DNA from 2 places in the Pseudarthrobacter defluvii genome. Region 2 is predicted to be linked to the other one. Evidence: riboswitches for the same ligand, from Rfam matches in the RefSeq annotation. Region 2 holds a riboswitch; the other holds the start of a gene.
The links. Region 2 has a riboswitch for cyclic di-AMP ahead of JCQ34_RS19700 (M23 family metallopeptidase). Riboswitches for the same ligand answer to the same signal wherever they lie in the genome.

Region 1: another riboswitch for cyclic di-AMP. It lies ahead of JCQ34_RS19310 (glycoside hydrolase family 16 protein); the one in region 2 lies ahead of JCQ34_RS19700 (M23 family metallopeptidase).

Annotation. Positions count from the first base shown of each region.
Region 1 is NZ_CP066362.1:4,145,143-4,152,354, reverse strand. Features, by position in the region: gene JCQ34_RS19325 (aminoglycoside phosphotransferase family protein) at 1-241, shown strand, start outside; gene JCQ34_RS19320 (oligosaccharide flippase family protein) at 290-1,777, opposite strand; gene JCQ34_RS19315 (glycosyltransferase) at 1,774-2,985, opposite strand; gene JCQ34_RS19310 (glycoside hydrolase family 16 protein) at 3,119-4,234, opposite strand; cyclic di-AMP (ydaO/yuaA leader) riboswitch at 4,239-4,385, opposite strand; gene rpsF (30S ribosomal protein S6) at 4,764-5,069, shown strand; gene JCQ34_RS19300 (single-stranded DNA-binding protein) at 5,140-5,715, shown strand; gene rpsR (30S ribosomal protein S18) at 5,842-6,081, shown strand; gene rplI (50S ribosomal protein L9) at 6,099-6,551, shown strand; gene JCQ34_RS19285 (PhzF family phenazine biosynthesis protein) at 6,632-7,212, shown strand, end outside.
Region 2 is NZ_CP066363.1:17,723-24,934, reverse strand. Features, by position in the region: gene JCQ34_RS19720 (signal peptidase II) at 1-40, shown strand, start outside; gene JCQ34_RS19715 (cytochrome c biogenesis CcdA family protein) at 41-790, shown strand; gene JCQ34_RS19710 (DUF3105 domain-containing protein) at 842-1,477, opposite strand; gene JCQ34_RS19705 (DUF305 domain-containing protein) at 1,528-2,208, opposite strand; gene JCQ34_RS19700 (M23 family metallopeptidase) at 2,205-3,011, opposite strand; cyclic di-AMP (ydaO/yuaA leader) riboswitch at 3,010-3,184, opposite strand; gene JCQ34_RS19695 (TlpA family protein disulfide reductase) at 3,353-3,967, shown strand; gene JCQ34_RS19690 (cytochrome c oxidase assembly protein) at 4,011-4,985, opposite strand; gene JCQ34_RS19685 (ArsR/SmtB family transcription factor) at 5,025-5,441, opposite strand; gene JCQ34_RS19680 (cytochrome c oxidase assembly protein) at 5,632-7,212, shown strand, end outside.

The DNA of each region.
Region 1 (7,212 bases), on a different replicon from region 2:
GTTCGGCCAGGGCGGCTGGGCGCTTGACCCGCTGTCCCGCCACCTAAGCATGAGGGGAGTGGACCAGTCGCTCCTTCCCCAGCTGGTCATCGCCACCTGGGCCCGGTCCACCGCTACGCTCGCCGACCGCCTGGCCCAGGAAGCGGAGGCGGATCCCTTACAGGGGAACGGGAAAGTCCGGGCCACCCTCCAGGCCGATAGGGACTTCTGGTTGTGGCGCCACGTGGTGGAAGCGGTTTAAGGGCAACAACTTCCCCGGCCCAGGGGGCACGAATTCAGGCAAGAAACCCTAGGAGGTCCGGCTTTCCGCCGCTCCTGGACTTTCGTGGTTGCGCCTGAACAGACCGAGTATCTCGTCGTGCAGCTCCCGGTAGCCGAACCGCAGCACCGCGTACACCAGCGTTACGCCGGCAACCACCATGACCGCCAGCGTGGGGACGGGTCCTAGCGCATGCCGCGCGAGGTTCAGGAGGCCCACCAGCCCCACCGCGGCGCCGCACACCAGGCCGGGTGCCGCGGCGCGCAGCATGCGGCGCATCCTGGTTCCCATTACTTTGGCGGCCACAGCCTGCATGCCGAACGCGAAGACCACGGCCACCACCATCTGGGCGCAGGCAACACCCACAATGCCCCAGCGGCTGGCAAAGATCAGCGCGGGGAGGAGGACCACCAGGCGGACCACGGAGATCCAAATGGAGAGCCCTGGCCTGCCCATGGCCTTGTAGACGTCATTGGCCCCGGCGCCAAGGGACCGGGCCGCCGCGTACAGGGCAAGGAATACCAGCGGCGTGACTGATTGCTCCCACTGCCGGCCGAACAGGACCGGTACCAGGACGGGGGCCACCACGGCCAGTCCTACGCCCGCCGTAATGCCGTACAGCGCCTGCACCGTGACACTTTTCAGGTACCCGTCCCGCAGCCGCTGCCGGTCCCCGCGGACCTGGGTGTACAGGGGGAACAGGACGGTGGAGAGCACGAAAAAGACGTTCAGGATCAAGGCTTCGGGCAGCCGGAAGGCGAGGGTATAGAGGCCTAAGGCCTGGGCGCCCAGGATGACGCCGATAACCAGGTAGTCGACGTCGAAAATCGCCCTGGCCAGCAAGGTGCTGCCGGCGACGGGGGCGCCGAAGCGGACGTTCTCGCCGATTGCGCTGCGGCTCACCCGCCAAAGCTGCCAGGGCGCCTCGTGGCGGATCAGGAACCAGCAGGTGGCGGCGTAGGCCACGGACCCGGCAGCTGTTCCGACGGCGAGCGACCAGGCGCCGTGGCCGGTGAAGGCCAGGTAGAGGGTCACCGTTCCCATGGTTGCGGCGCGGAGCACCGGAGCCGCCGTCAGCTGCCTGAACTTCAGGTCCCGGCGCATGATGGCCTCCGGGACGGCGCCGCACGCGGTGGCCAGCACTGAAACGCCCAGGACCTGGACCAGCGGGGCCACGCCCTCGAGCCCAACCACGTCCTCCACGGTGTCGGCGGCGAGCACCGCCGCCAAGGCCAGGCCCACACCCAGGGCAACGGAAAGCAGCAGTGCGGAGCGCGCTATGACGGGCGTCCTGGGAAGATAGACCAGCGCCTGCCCCACGCCGGCGTCAGCTATGGTTTCCGCATATGCCATGAGCACCAGTGCCAGGGCAACGAGGCCATATTCCGCAGGCGACAGGAGCCGCGCCAGCACCACCGTGGTGACCAGCACGATCACCCTGCCGGAGGCAAAGGCCATGCCTTGCCACAGGGCGCCCCGGACGCCCTTGCGTTCCAATTCCCCCGGAGCGTACGTCACGGTTGCCTGTTCGGTAGGGAAAGTGCCCCGGCCGGGGAAGACGCAGCAACAGCCGCACGGACCTCCGCCAGGTATTCGCCGGCGACGGTTTCCCAGGTCCGGACTGCGGTTCCTCCGGTGGATCCGTCCTGCGGCGCCCCTTGCCCTGGTCCTTGCGGTGGTTCCTGGGCAGCCCGGGGGAGTCTGAGCTGCTCCACCACCCTGCGGACAAGGGCGTCCATGCTGCCCTCAACGGCCAGCAGCGGATGCGCAGGCAGTTCCCTGGCGGCCACCGGCGTTGCCACCACGGGCAGCCCGGCTGCCAGGGCTTCCAGCACGGAGTTCCGGATACCCACGCCGTGTTCGTCCGGGAAGACCGCCACATCGGCCCCGTGGAATACGTCCAGGATGGAGGGCACGTTGGCCAGGACTTCCACCTGTGGGCCGGCCAGTGCCTGCACGGCCGGTGTGGGCCGGCGCCCCGCGATGACGAAGCGGGCGTCCGGCACCTCCCGCCACACCTGGGGCGCGATTCTTTCAACCAATACAGCGGCGCTGTCCACATTGGGGGCGTAGTTGAGGCTGCCCGCGAAACACACCACGGGTACATCCCGCCTCCTGCGGGGTCCTGTTGCCACTTCCGTTCCGTTGGGGATGCTCCTGACCGGCCTGCCCAGCTTGGCGGCCCACGCGGCAGCGTCCTGCGCCCCGACGGTCAGCAGCCGGGCTCTTGCCGGCAACTGCCGTTCAGCGCGTGCCGCCAACTCTTCACGCAGCCGGTAGGCGGGCCGGAACGTCCGCGCGATGGCGGTGTCCATGCCGGCCCGGATGGACCAGGGGTCCACCGTCTGCAGCACTAGCGGCCCGGTGATGTGGTGGGACAGGAAGAGGGCGTGCGGTCCGTGGATCAGCGTGGCGTCCTGGCCGGCGGACAGGCGGGCGGCGGCAGCGCGGGCGGAGGGTGTGGCGCGCCGCTGTTTTCCCAGGCCGGTGAGGCCGCCCAGGGACCGCACGAAGGCCGAAAGTTCTTCCCGCGGGGCCAGTTCGTACACCGTCTCACACCGGTTCCTGATGGCTGCCGGGACCGGAACGGGACCGGAGAAAGTCAGCAGCGTGACGGCAACATCGGCAGGAAGGTGCAGGATCACCTCGTACGGAATCATGGAGCTGCCATCCCCCAGTTCTGGATCCCGGTTGGGCACGCTTTCCGTCACGTACAGGAGCTTCATTGCAAGAGTGTAATGGATCACATCAAGGGTGGAAGGGTTGCTTTAGGCAACCTTGAGGGAAACCACAGGAAAAGCGAAAGGACGACGGCGGGAGGTCCCGCCGTCGTCCTTCATCACATGGGTGCGTGGCTGGCTACTGCCAGGCCCGCACGTAGTCCACCAGCATCTGGGACTGGGGGCCGTAGGCCGGGTTCGTTGACGAGGCGCCCACGTTCAGCACGATGTACTGCGGGGCGTTTCCGTCATTCGTGGGGTAAGACTTGACCTTGACGCCGTCGAAGTAGACATCCGACGAGTTGGCCATCCGGTGCAGGCCAAAGGTGTGGTATTCATTGGCCCAGTTCCCGCCGACGCCGCCCTGGTTCTGCGAGCCGGAAGTGGAATGGTAATTAACGGTCATCTTCGCCTGGAGCACCTCGGCGATGTCGTTCTCGCCGGTGGCCGGCCAGGACTGCCCCGTGGTCCAGAATGCGGGCCAGTTGAAGAGGCCATTGGCGTTTCCGGGGAACTTGATGCGCGCCTCCACGTAGCCGGTGGTGAACTGGAAGCCCGTGCCTGCGCCGCCCTTCGGGTTGGTCGACACCAACGCGCCGGAAGTGGAGGATGCCAGGCCCAAGGCAAGGTTTCCGTTGGCCACCGAGACGTTGGCGGGACTGGTGGAGACCTTGTTCATGGTTCCGCAGCCGGGGGAGAACCAGCAGCCGGACCACTTGGCGGTGTCCAATCCGGCGCCGTTGAAGTCGTCGGCAAACGCCAGGGTCCAGTTCCCGGGCACCCCGGTGGGCATCGGCGCGCCGCTGCTGGCCAGCTGGGCCGCGGCCGGCGCCAGGGCGATAGGGGCCTCGGGGGCGGCCGGGACGGCCGGTGCCGGCGGCTCTGCCGCGGCAGGAGCCTGGGGGAGGGACGGGCCCTGAGCAGGAGCGGCAGCCGGGGAAGGTGCCGGAGCGGGCGTGGCGGGGGCAGGGGCAACGGCCGGTTCCTTCGTGGGGACATCGCTTACCGGGACACCACTGCCGGTGTCGGAGGCGCTCGCCACCCGCGCCACATCTGTGGGGTTGGTGCTGTGGGCCAGGCCGAGGCCCAGGGAAGCCGCCCCGAGGAGTGCTGCGGCGAGACCGGCAGCGAGGGGCCAGGGCCGCCGCCCGGGGCCTGGTTTGGCCCCGGTGGAAGGATGAAGGGGGGCGTCGGCGGCGGTCTCTTTTTGATAACGGGGCGCTGGGTGGGCGCTGTTTTTGCGGTGTGCGGGCATGGGGAAGTTACCTCTCAACGCCTGCGGAGTTAGCTGTCGGGTTCGGATGAGGCATCCGGCCGCGTGTGCGGCTTCACCCCAGGGCAGGCGCAAGCCAGGCCCGTGAGACTTGGGTCCCCCGCCTCTGCCTGGAACTTGGTGGATCACCGGAAGCGGCAGAGCTGGGCGTCATCCGGGATTGGGGCCGGCTGGGGGCGGCCCCCGCTCGACCGTACACGAATGTGGCCCTAAAATCACAATTAGGTAACGGGACTCACGTCGCGGTTCTGCGGGAAGTGCCCCGACTTGGTGGCATCCGGCCCCTTTTTCCGGTTTTCCACATAGCGTCACCGGGGATGCCTGCTCAGACCGTCACGCGGCTAGCCTCGAGTCAGGCGCAAATCGCCTATCGGGTCCAAATGCACTAAGATAGTGAAGTCTGTGCTGCGCCTGCCTCCGTTCGGGCGGCAAGGCATTGCACGGAATCGCAAATGAACCTCCTGTTACGGAAATGCCGTAACCGCTTAGCCCAAAGGAGGTGGGTTCACATATGCGTCCTTACGAATTGATGGTAATCATCGACCCCGAGGTCGAAGAGCGTACCGTTGAGCCGTCGCTTCAGAAGTTCCTGAACGTCATCACCAACGATGGTGGAACCATCGAAAAGGTTGACATCTGGGGCCGTCGCCGGCTGGCTTACGAGATCAAGAAGAAGTCCGAAGGTATCTACGCCGTGGTGAACTTCACCGCCAAGCCGGAGACCGCCAAGGAACTTGACCGCCAGCTGTCTCTTAACGAGACCATCATGCGCACCAAGATCACCCGCCCCGAAGAGCAGAAGGTTGTTGCTGAGTAATTCAGCCGTCTTCATTCTTTACCCCGCAGGAAACGCACTCTTCACCCAGGATCGAACAAGGAGGCAGTAGATGGCAGGCGAGACCACCATTACGGTCATCGGTAACCTCACCAATGACCCGGAATTGCGGTTCACACCGTCCGGTTCGGCAGTAGCGAACTTCACCATCGCTTCCACCCCCCGCACCTTTGATCGCCAGTCCAACGAGTGGAAGGACGGGGAGACCCTGTTCCTCCGCGCCGCTGTCTGGCGTGAAGCAGCCGAAAACGTTGCCGAGTCCCTGACAAAGGGTATGCGCGTCATCGTGACCGGCAGGCTGAAGAGCCGCTCCTACGAAACAAAAGAAGGCGAAAAGCGCACCGTCATCGAGCTTGAGGTCGACGAAATCGGCCCCAGCCTGCGCTACGCCAACGCCAAGGTCAACCGCACCCAGCGCTCCGGCGGACAGGGTGGCGGCGGCTTCGGCGGCGGCAACAGCGGCGGTGGCTTCGGAGGCGGCAACTCTGGTGGAAACCAGGGCGGCAACTCCGGCGGAGGCTGGGGCGGCGGCAACCAGCAGGCTGCACAGGATGATCCCTGGGCCACACCCGGGGTGTCCAACGCAGGCGGCTGGGGCAACGGCCCCGATTCCGAACCTCCCTTCTAAAACCCAAACAACGGCCCGGCGCCGGGACTGCCAGGGTGCTCAAGGCACCCAAAGCAGCTGCCGCCGTCGGACCACCACCATCCCGTGGATCAATATCCACGGGCTCCCTAGAATAGGAGCTCCACGATGGCTAAGGCTGAACTCCGTAAGCCCAAACCAAAGTCCAACCCCTTGAAGGCCGCTGACATCACTGTCATCGACTACAAGGACGTAGCATTGCTGCGCAAGTTCATCTCCGACCGCGGCAAGATCCGCGCCCGTCGCGTCACTGGCGTTACGGTGCAGGAACAGCGCAAGATCGCCCAGGCAATCAAGAACGCCCGCGAAGTTGCTCTGCTGCCTTACTCCGGCGCTGGCCGCGGCTAAGGAAGGGATTAACTAACATGGCAAAGCTCATTCTGACCCACGAAGTTACCGGTCTCGGTGCTGCTGGCGATGTTGTCGAGGTCAAGGACGGTTACGCACGTAACTACCTGCTGCCCCGCAACTTCGCCCTGACCTGGTCCAAGGGTGGCGAGAAGCAGGTTGAGTCCATCAAGGCTGCCCGCGCTGCCCGCGAGCACGCTTCCCTGGAAGATGCTCAGAAGCAGGCCGCCGCACTGTCCGCCAAGCCGGTCAAGCTGGTCGTCAAGGCCGGCGAGTCCGGCCGCCTGTTCGGCACCGTCAAGCAGGGCGACGTCGCCGACGCTGTTGAGGCCGCTGGCCTTGGCAAGATCGACAAGCGCAAGGTTGAACTGCCGGCCCACATCAAGTCGGTTGGTTCCTACCAGGCCAACGTCCGCCTCCACGCTGACGTTGCTGCTGTGATCGAACTCGACGTGGTGGCAGGAAAGTAATTTCCCACTCCACGTCATGACCCCCGTTGCCGGATTCCGGCGGCGGGGGTCTTTCGTTTTGGCGGTGGTAGCCTGCTCCGGTGAACCCGACACCCCGCAGCCGTCCTTTCCACCAGGTGGATGTATTCGCCAGCCAGCCCTACCGCGGCAACCCGCTCGCCGTCGTCCTTGATGCCCAGGGCCTGGACACCGCGACCATGCAGCACTTCGCCAATTGGACCAACCTTTCGGAGACCACCTTCCTCCTGCCGCCTGAGGATCCCCGCGCTGATTACAGGGTCCGGATCTTCACCGGCTCGGAGGAGTTCCCGTTCGCGGGCCACCCCACGCTGGGCTCGGCCCACACCTGGCTGGAAGCCGGCGGAGTGCCAAAGGCGGACGGCTACGTGGTGCAGGAGTGCGCGGCCGGGCTGGTCAAGGTAAGGCGCGACGCCGGGAGGCTGGCTTTCGCCGCACCACCCCTGACCCGCTTCGGCCCCGTGGAAGCGCCGGTCCGCCGGCAGTTGGCGGCAGCGCTGCGATTGCCATTGGATGATGTCCTTGACGCCGCCTGGCTGGTGAACGGCCCTGAATGGATCGGGGTCCTCCTGGGGTCTGCCGAACGAGTGCTGGCCCTTGAGCCGGACCAGGCAGCCATGGGCAGCCTCAAGGTTGGCGTCAT
Region 2 (7,212 bases):
TCTGGGAACGGTACGCGGCGCGGTAAGGGAAGGGCAGTAAGTGGACATCGGAGAGTTTTTTGCTTCCAGCGTGACCTCCGGTGCGCTGGTGCTGGCACTGCCGCTGGCAGCGGTCGCGGGCCTGGTCTCGTTCCTCTCGCCCTGCATCCTTCCGCTGGTTCCGGGGTATCTGGGGTTCGTCTCCGGGCTGACCGATCCCGGCCAGCCCGGGAACCGGCGGCGTGTCCTGACCGGGGTGGCCTTGTTCATTCTGGGCTTCGGGGCGGTATTTACCCTCTATGGTGCAGCCTTCGGTGCCATCGGGTCGTGGTTGGTGCGGTGGCAGGATCCACTGATGCGGGTCCTGGGCGTCGTCGTCATCCTGATGGGCCTGGTCCTGCTGGGCGGTTTCTCCTGGCTGCAGCAGACCAGGAAATTCCGTGCTCCGGGCAGGAAAGGCCTGGCCGGCGCCCCGGTGCTGGGCGTGGTGTTTGGGCTCGGCTGGACCCCGTGCATGGGTCCGACCCTCAGTGCCGTGCTCAGCCTGAGCGTCGCGGCCGCAAGCGCCTGGCGCGGTGCGCTGCTGGCGTTTGTTTATTGTCTGGGCCTGGGGATCCCTTTTGTGCTGGTCGCTTTCGGCCTGAACTGGGTTTCCCGGGTCCTGGCCGTTGTCAGGGCCCATATCCGTGCGGTCAACATCGCCGGGGCGGCGATGTTGATCATCCTTGGCGTCCTGATGGTCTCCGGGCTGTGGGTGAAGTGGATTTATCAGCTGCAGAACCTGGCAGGGACCTTCCTCATGCCCGTCTAGGCAATGCCAGGGACCTGTCAGCCGACGTTGAGAACACCCCTGCGGCTGGGTTCAGCCCTGGATTCCGCCGGTGCAGACGGCTCCCGGTTCCGGGGTCTGCGGGCCCTGACGGTACTTCTTGATGAACGTGGCGAGGCGTTCATCGCCGCTGGTCTGCAAGGCCAGCTGCTTGCCCCATGCCGTGGCCACGATCGGAGCCTCCTGGTCCGGGACGGGACTGAGCAGGAGATACTGCTGCCCCTCGGCGGCAGCGGTCAGTTCCGCGATCTGGTCCGCAGCCAGGTCAGGACGGTAGGAGAGCCACACGGCACCGTGCTCCAGGGAATGCACCGCCTGTGTCTGCTGCACGGGGGCGGTGTAGATTCCGCAGTTGGTCCAGACCGGGGCGTGATCCCCTCCGGTAGCAGGGATCCTGGGGTAGCTGACCGGTTCCCTCGTATGGTTCCTGGACTGGTCCGGGAAGTCCTGCTCACCCTCTATCGGCCGGGACGCCGCCGCGGTGGCTTCCTCGCGCTGGCGTACCTCGCCGACGACGACAAACGCCACCGAACCAATGATCGCGGCGACGACCGCCGCCGCCGCACCGTAGAGCAGCCAGGCTTTACGGCGCGCCTTGGCCCGCTGTTTTGCCTGCAGGGCCTTCAGGATCGCCTGTCGTTCCTCATGGGAGGGCCGGGGCTGGGACATCAGGTGGGCTCGCTTTCGTCGCTGGTGCGGCCGGAATGGGCTGCGGGTGGTCAAAGTCGGGCGCGCAGATCCTGCAAGGCCAGTATTTCAGCGCTTTGGGCTTCGACCAGGCCGGCAGCGAAGTCACGGACGCGGGCGGTCTCGGCGAGGTTCACGGCCGCAGTGGCCATCGCCACCCCGCCCTGGTGGTGGCGGATCATCAAATCAGTGAAAAGCCGGTCCGCCTCTGTCCCGGAAGCAGCCCGGAGGGCCTGCATCTGTTCCGGGGTTGCCATGCCCTCCATCTGTGACTGCGGTGCCGCGGCAGCAGAGGCCCCGTGGGACTGTCCGTGGTCCCCGCTCCCGGCCCCCATCCAGGCCATGGGCGCCCCTTTGCCTGCCTGGGACAGGCCCCATCCCTGCAGCCAGGCGAACATCTGACCCTTCTGGTGCTGCTGCGTGGTCGCGATGTCATAGGCGACCGCGCGGATTTCTTCGTTCGTGGACGTATCCCTGATGATCAGGGCCATCTCCACGGCCTGGGCGTGGTGGACCTGCATGTCACGGGCAAATCCGGCATCCGGTCCATCATCGGAGATCTGCTGCGGCGCGCCGGAGAGCCGGCCGATGGCGAAGAAAGCCAGCGCGGTGAGGATAACCACGGTGACGAAGACGGCCCACAGCAGGCCGCGGCGCTGAACCGGCCGTGCTGCGCGGCCTGCCGCGCCCGCGCCAAGGTTCGGCCCGGTCACAGCCAGCCCTGCGGATCAACGGTCTGGCCGTTGAAGAGCACCTCAAAATGCAGGTGGCAGCCGGTGGAGTTGCCCGTCGTTCCGGCAGCGGCCAGCCGCTGCCCGGCGGCGACGGGGGCGCCGACGCTCGTCTCGATCGAGGCCAGGTGGTTGTAGGTGCTTTTCAGGCCGTTGCCGTGGTCGACCACGATCCGGTTTCCCCCGCCGTACGCGGACCATCCTGCCTCGACCACCGTTCCGGCTCCAGCCGCGAACACCGCTGTCTGGCAGGACGCCACCAGGTCAAGGCCGGTGTGAAGCTCCCCGGATCCCCCGGTTATCGGACTGGTGCGGAAACCGAACGGCGACGCTACGGACATGCTCGCCAATGGTGCGGCGAGCCCGAAAGAAGCCGCCGGGCCGGCGGGAACAGCTGCCGCGGGGACCAGCTGCGCCGAAGCCCCGGCAGACCCGGCCGCCGGGGATTCGGGTACGGCCGGGGCCGGGACAGTGGCCACCGGGGACCGGTCGAAGGAGATGCTGGCGCCCGGGGAAGCCTGCGCCGGAACCTCGATTGCGGCCACCTGTTCCGCGCCTGCCGCAGCGGGCCGGTCAGTGCCCGTGCCGGCATTGGCCGCAGTGATGGCTGCGCCGACCAGCATTGCTGCGGTGATGGTGGCCGCTGCCGGAAGGTTGCGTCGAAGGACGGCGAAGTCCCGGCTGGTGGGCCGGCGCCGGCTGTGCCGGGGTGCGGCAGAATCGACGCGCCAGGCTCGGGCGGGCACCGGGCTACGGTGCCGGCCGCGGGCAGGGGAAGACGGCATGGGGTCCTTTCAGCGCCTGCGAAGTTAGCTGTCGGGTTCGGGCCAAGGATCAAGCCCGGCCGGGGACTCGAACCGCTCGATGCAGTCTTCAGCTCCGGCTTCACCCCAAGGCAGCGCAGCTGCCGGAAGATGGGTTCTCCGCCCCCGCCTGTGAAGCTCGTCGTTTGCGAGGCCCGGGCGGGGCTGGGCTTTCGGCCTCGAAGGCACTGATACACAAATGCCTGTATCAACATTACAGGCAGGTCCTGGAATCGTTATAACCCTGTGATTTACCTGATAGTCGTCTGCAAGCCGCCCGCCGCTCCCTTTTTCTACACGGGATAGAATCGACAACTGTGGATCTGTTCAAGCGTGCAGGAGAAGGCAAGTGCCCGCCGCGGCGGGCTGTTCTGGGGTTCGGTGCTGCGGCGCTGGCCCTGTCAGGTTGCGGGGGGCGGGAGGATTCGCTCGCCGCGCAGGCGCGCGCAGGGGACGACAAGAACTACATCGCAGGTGATGGTTCGGTCAACGAGTACCGCCCCGATGCGCGGGGTTCGAAGGTTTCCCTGACCGGGACGCTGTTCAGCGGGGAAACCGTCTCCTCGGAGGACTGGGCGGGCAATGCTGTGGTCCTGAATTTCTGGTACGCGGGCTGTGCTCCCTGCCGGAAGGAAGCGCCGGACCTGGTCGCGCTGAACAATGAATTCCGGGACCAGGGAGTGCTGTTCTACGGCGTGAACGTCCGGGACGATGCGCCGACTGCGGCTGCCTTTGAACGCACGTTCGGGGTGGGTTATCCCAGTTTTGATGACAGCAACGGCGGGATCCTGCTGGCCATGACGACCTATGTGCCGCCGCGCGCCGTTCCCACCACCCTTGTCCTGGACCGGGAGGGCCGGGTCAGCGCGAGGATCCTCGGGATCTCCGAGAAAGGGACCCTGAAGGCGCTCATCGTTTCGGCGCTTGCCGGACAATAAAGGGAAGTGTTCGGAAGGTAACGACGCGGCGGGCCAGGCCGGTTCAGCGGTGCCGTTCGGGCCTGTTGGCCAGCTGCTGCAGGTACTGGTTGTAGGCATCCATGTCCGCATCGCCGCCGGCGGTGGCTACTGCCCGTTCTGACCGGGCCCAGCCGCTGGCTTCGTCCCGCTGCCACCGGACCAGGATGAACATCAGCAGCAGTACCCCCGGCAGCTCCCCGTAGGACCATGCCAGCCCGCCGGCGACTCCCTGGTCCTGCATTGGGTTGATATTCCAGCTTTCGGGCGGGACGGCAAAGAATTCGACCATCGGATCCGTTGCCATCATGATGACCACCCCGAAAAAGGCATGCAGTGGCATTTCGGCGAAAATATCGATCAATCGCCCAAAATGGGTCTGCCGGGTGGGCAATGGGTCGGCCGAGATCAGCGGCACGGTGAAGAGGATCCCGGCGAGCAGGAACAGCAGCTCCAGCCCGACGTGCCCGTACCAGCTGGGCAGCAGGAGATCGGCGAGCCCGGAGAAGTACACGCCGTAAAAGCTCAGCAGGAACAGGGGGACCATGAACCCCGGGTGGATGGCCAGTCGTCCCCATCTGGAGCGCAGGCCCCAGATCGCGGCTTGAAGCACGGGCCGGCCCAGCCGGTTGTGTGGTGTCGTGCGCAGCAGCAGGGTGCCGGGTGAGCCGACCACCAGCAGCGGCGGAACGGCCATCATCAGCGTCAGTTGCTGGAACATGAAGATGGAGAACATCCGCAGCCCGTAGCCTTCGATCCCGGCTCCCATGACCACGGCGATGGCGGCGCAGCCGGTCAGGAACGAGATGGTGCGTATCGGCGACCAGGCCCTGCCCCGGCGCCAGAGAGTAATGGCCCCGGCCAGGTAGAGGACGGCAGCGGCCAGCGCCAGCGCCGGGATGAGCGGAACGGGCTGCAGGTTCGGGGCCAGATACTCGCCCAATGACGGGGGCAGGGTCGGCAGCCAGACCGGGCCGTCGATACTGTAATCACCGTTCATGCCCGAACCCCCCTGCGCACTTCCCCCGCTGTATCGGTCTTAGCTGCTGGCTGCTGAGACCAGACGGTCCTGCCCCGTGTGCCCGACGTGGGTCAGGCCGAGATCCAGGAGTAAACGGACGTGCGCATCGGCCAGCGAGTAGTAGGCCATCCGGCCCGAACGCCGGACCGTGACGACCTTGGGCCCGCGCAGCAGGCGCAGGGCGTGCGAAACACCGGATTCGCTCAGACCCGTTGTCGCAGCCAGGTCGCAGACGCACATCTCCCCCTCGAGCAGGGCGATGAGGATCCGTACGCGTCCGGGATCGGCCAGGAGACCGAAAATCACGGCAAGGTCGGCGACGTCGGACTCCTGCGGCATCCTGTCCCGGACGGAGCGGACCCGGTCGGCGTCCACCAGCCGGACAGCACAGTCGCTGCCGCGGGCTGCCGCCGGGGGCATCGGAGAGGTGGTCATTCATCAAGATTACCTTCGACTGCTAATGCTTCACATTCGCTTCAGGACCGGGCCGGCCCCCGACACAGAATCAGAAACCAGCCAGATTATCGTCTGAACAACCTTACAGATAATCTGGTTTGGTGTCGGTCCTGACGGCATGTGCCCCGGTGTCCCTGCCGTGCGGCAGGTCTAGTGCGAAGGATTTCTTGTGGCTGTGAAGCTTCCAACCGGGCGGCCGGCAGCAGTGCCCAGGCTCTGGTGGTTGGCCATTGCCGGGCTTCTCGCCATCGCTGCGGTCCTTGTCGCGACTGCCTATGGCAGGGGGACGTTGCCGGCTGAAACCCGGGACCCGGGGTCCTTGGTCCGGTGGGGCTTTGGCATAGTTCAGACGGTCCATAACATCTCTGCGGCGGCCACCATCGGGGCGCTGGTTTTCGCGGCCTTCATTGTTCCGCCGTCCATGTCACGGACGCGGAAGAACAAGCAGGCCGGCAGCAGCGCCGGGGCTCCAGCCCCGGAGCATCCTGCATTTGGGCGCATCATGAACCTGGCCTGTGCGGCGAGCATTCTGTGGATGCTCTCGGCGGTGGCGGTCATCGTGTTCAGCTTCGCCGATATCGCCGGGGTACCGATCTCGGGCAGCCGGCAATTCGCCTCGCAGCTGGCGTCCTACATTACAGAGCTCCCGACCGGGACGGCCTGGCTGTGGGTGGTGATCATCTCCGCGACGGTGGCGACGGCGACCTTCGGCCTCCGCTCCCCGGCCGGCCTGGCCGCGACGGCCGTGCTGGCTATGGGCGGGTTGATTCCGATGATCCTGATCGGCCACGCCGCCGGGGGCAGCGATCATGAACAGGCCATCAACTCACTGGGCCTGCACCTTGTGGGCGTCTGCCTCTGGTTCGGCGGACTGGTCGCCCTGACGGCAGCGGGCACCGCGCTGGGCAGCGACACCGCCGCCGTCGTGAAACGGTTTTCAACCCTCGCCGGGTTCGCCTTAATCCTCGTCGTGTCCTCCGGGGTGATCAACGCGGCCATCCGCATCGATTCCCCCGCCGGCCTCGCCTCACCCTATGGGGTGCTGCTGATGGGGAAAACGGCCGGCGCCATCGTCCTGGGCGGCCTCGGGCTCCTGCACCGCAGGCGTCTCATTCCGGCTCTGTCAGCCGCCGCAGGAGCGACGCGCGCCACTGGGCTGTTCTGGCGGCTGATCGTTATTGAGGTGCTCATCATGGGCGCCGTCAGCGGACTGGCCGCCGCACTGAGCCGCACTCCCCCTCCCCTGGGCGAGGACATCGAACCGGCCCTGACGCCGGCACAAATCCTCACCGGCTACCTGCTGCCACCGGAACTGACCCCCGAACGCTGGTTCACGGTCTGGCGCCCGGACTGGCTCTGGATCGCTGTGGCACTGGCAGCGGCATACCTGTACCTTCGGGCCGCCCGGCTGCTGAAGCGGCGAGGGGACAAGTGGCCCTGGCCCCGGGGCCTGATGTGGCTGACGGGCCTGGCTGCCCTGGTCTTCTTCACCTCCGGCGGGCCCTCGGTCTACGGGCGGGTCCTGTTCAGTGCCCACATGCTCGACCACATGGCGCTGACCATGATCGTTCCGGTGTTCCTGGTTCTCGGCGCCCCCGTCACCCTGGCCCTGCGGGCCCTGGCTCCCCGGCATGACGGGACACGCGGACCGCGGGAATGGATCATGATCCTGGTGCACTCCCGGCCGGCCGCCGTCCTGACACATCCGCTTTTTGTCGCCGCGAACTTCGCCGGCTCGATCGTGCTGTTC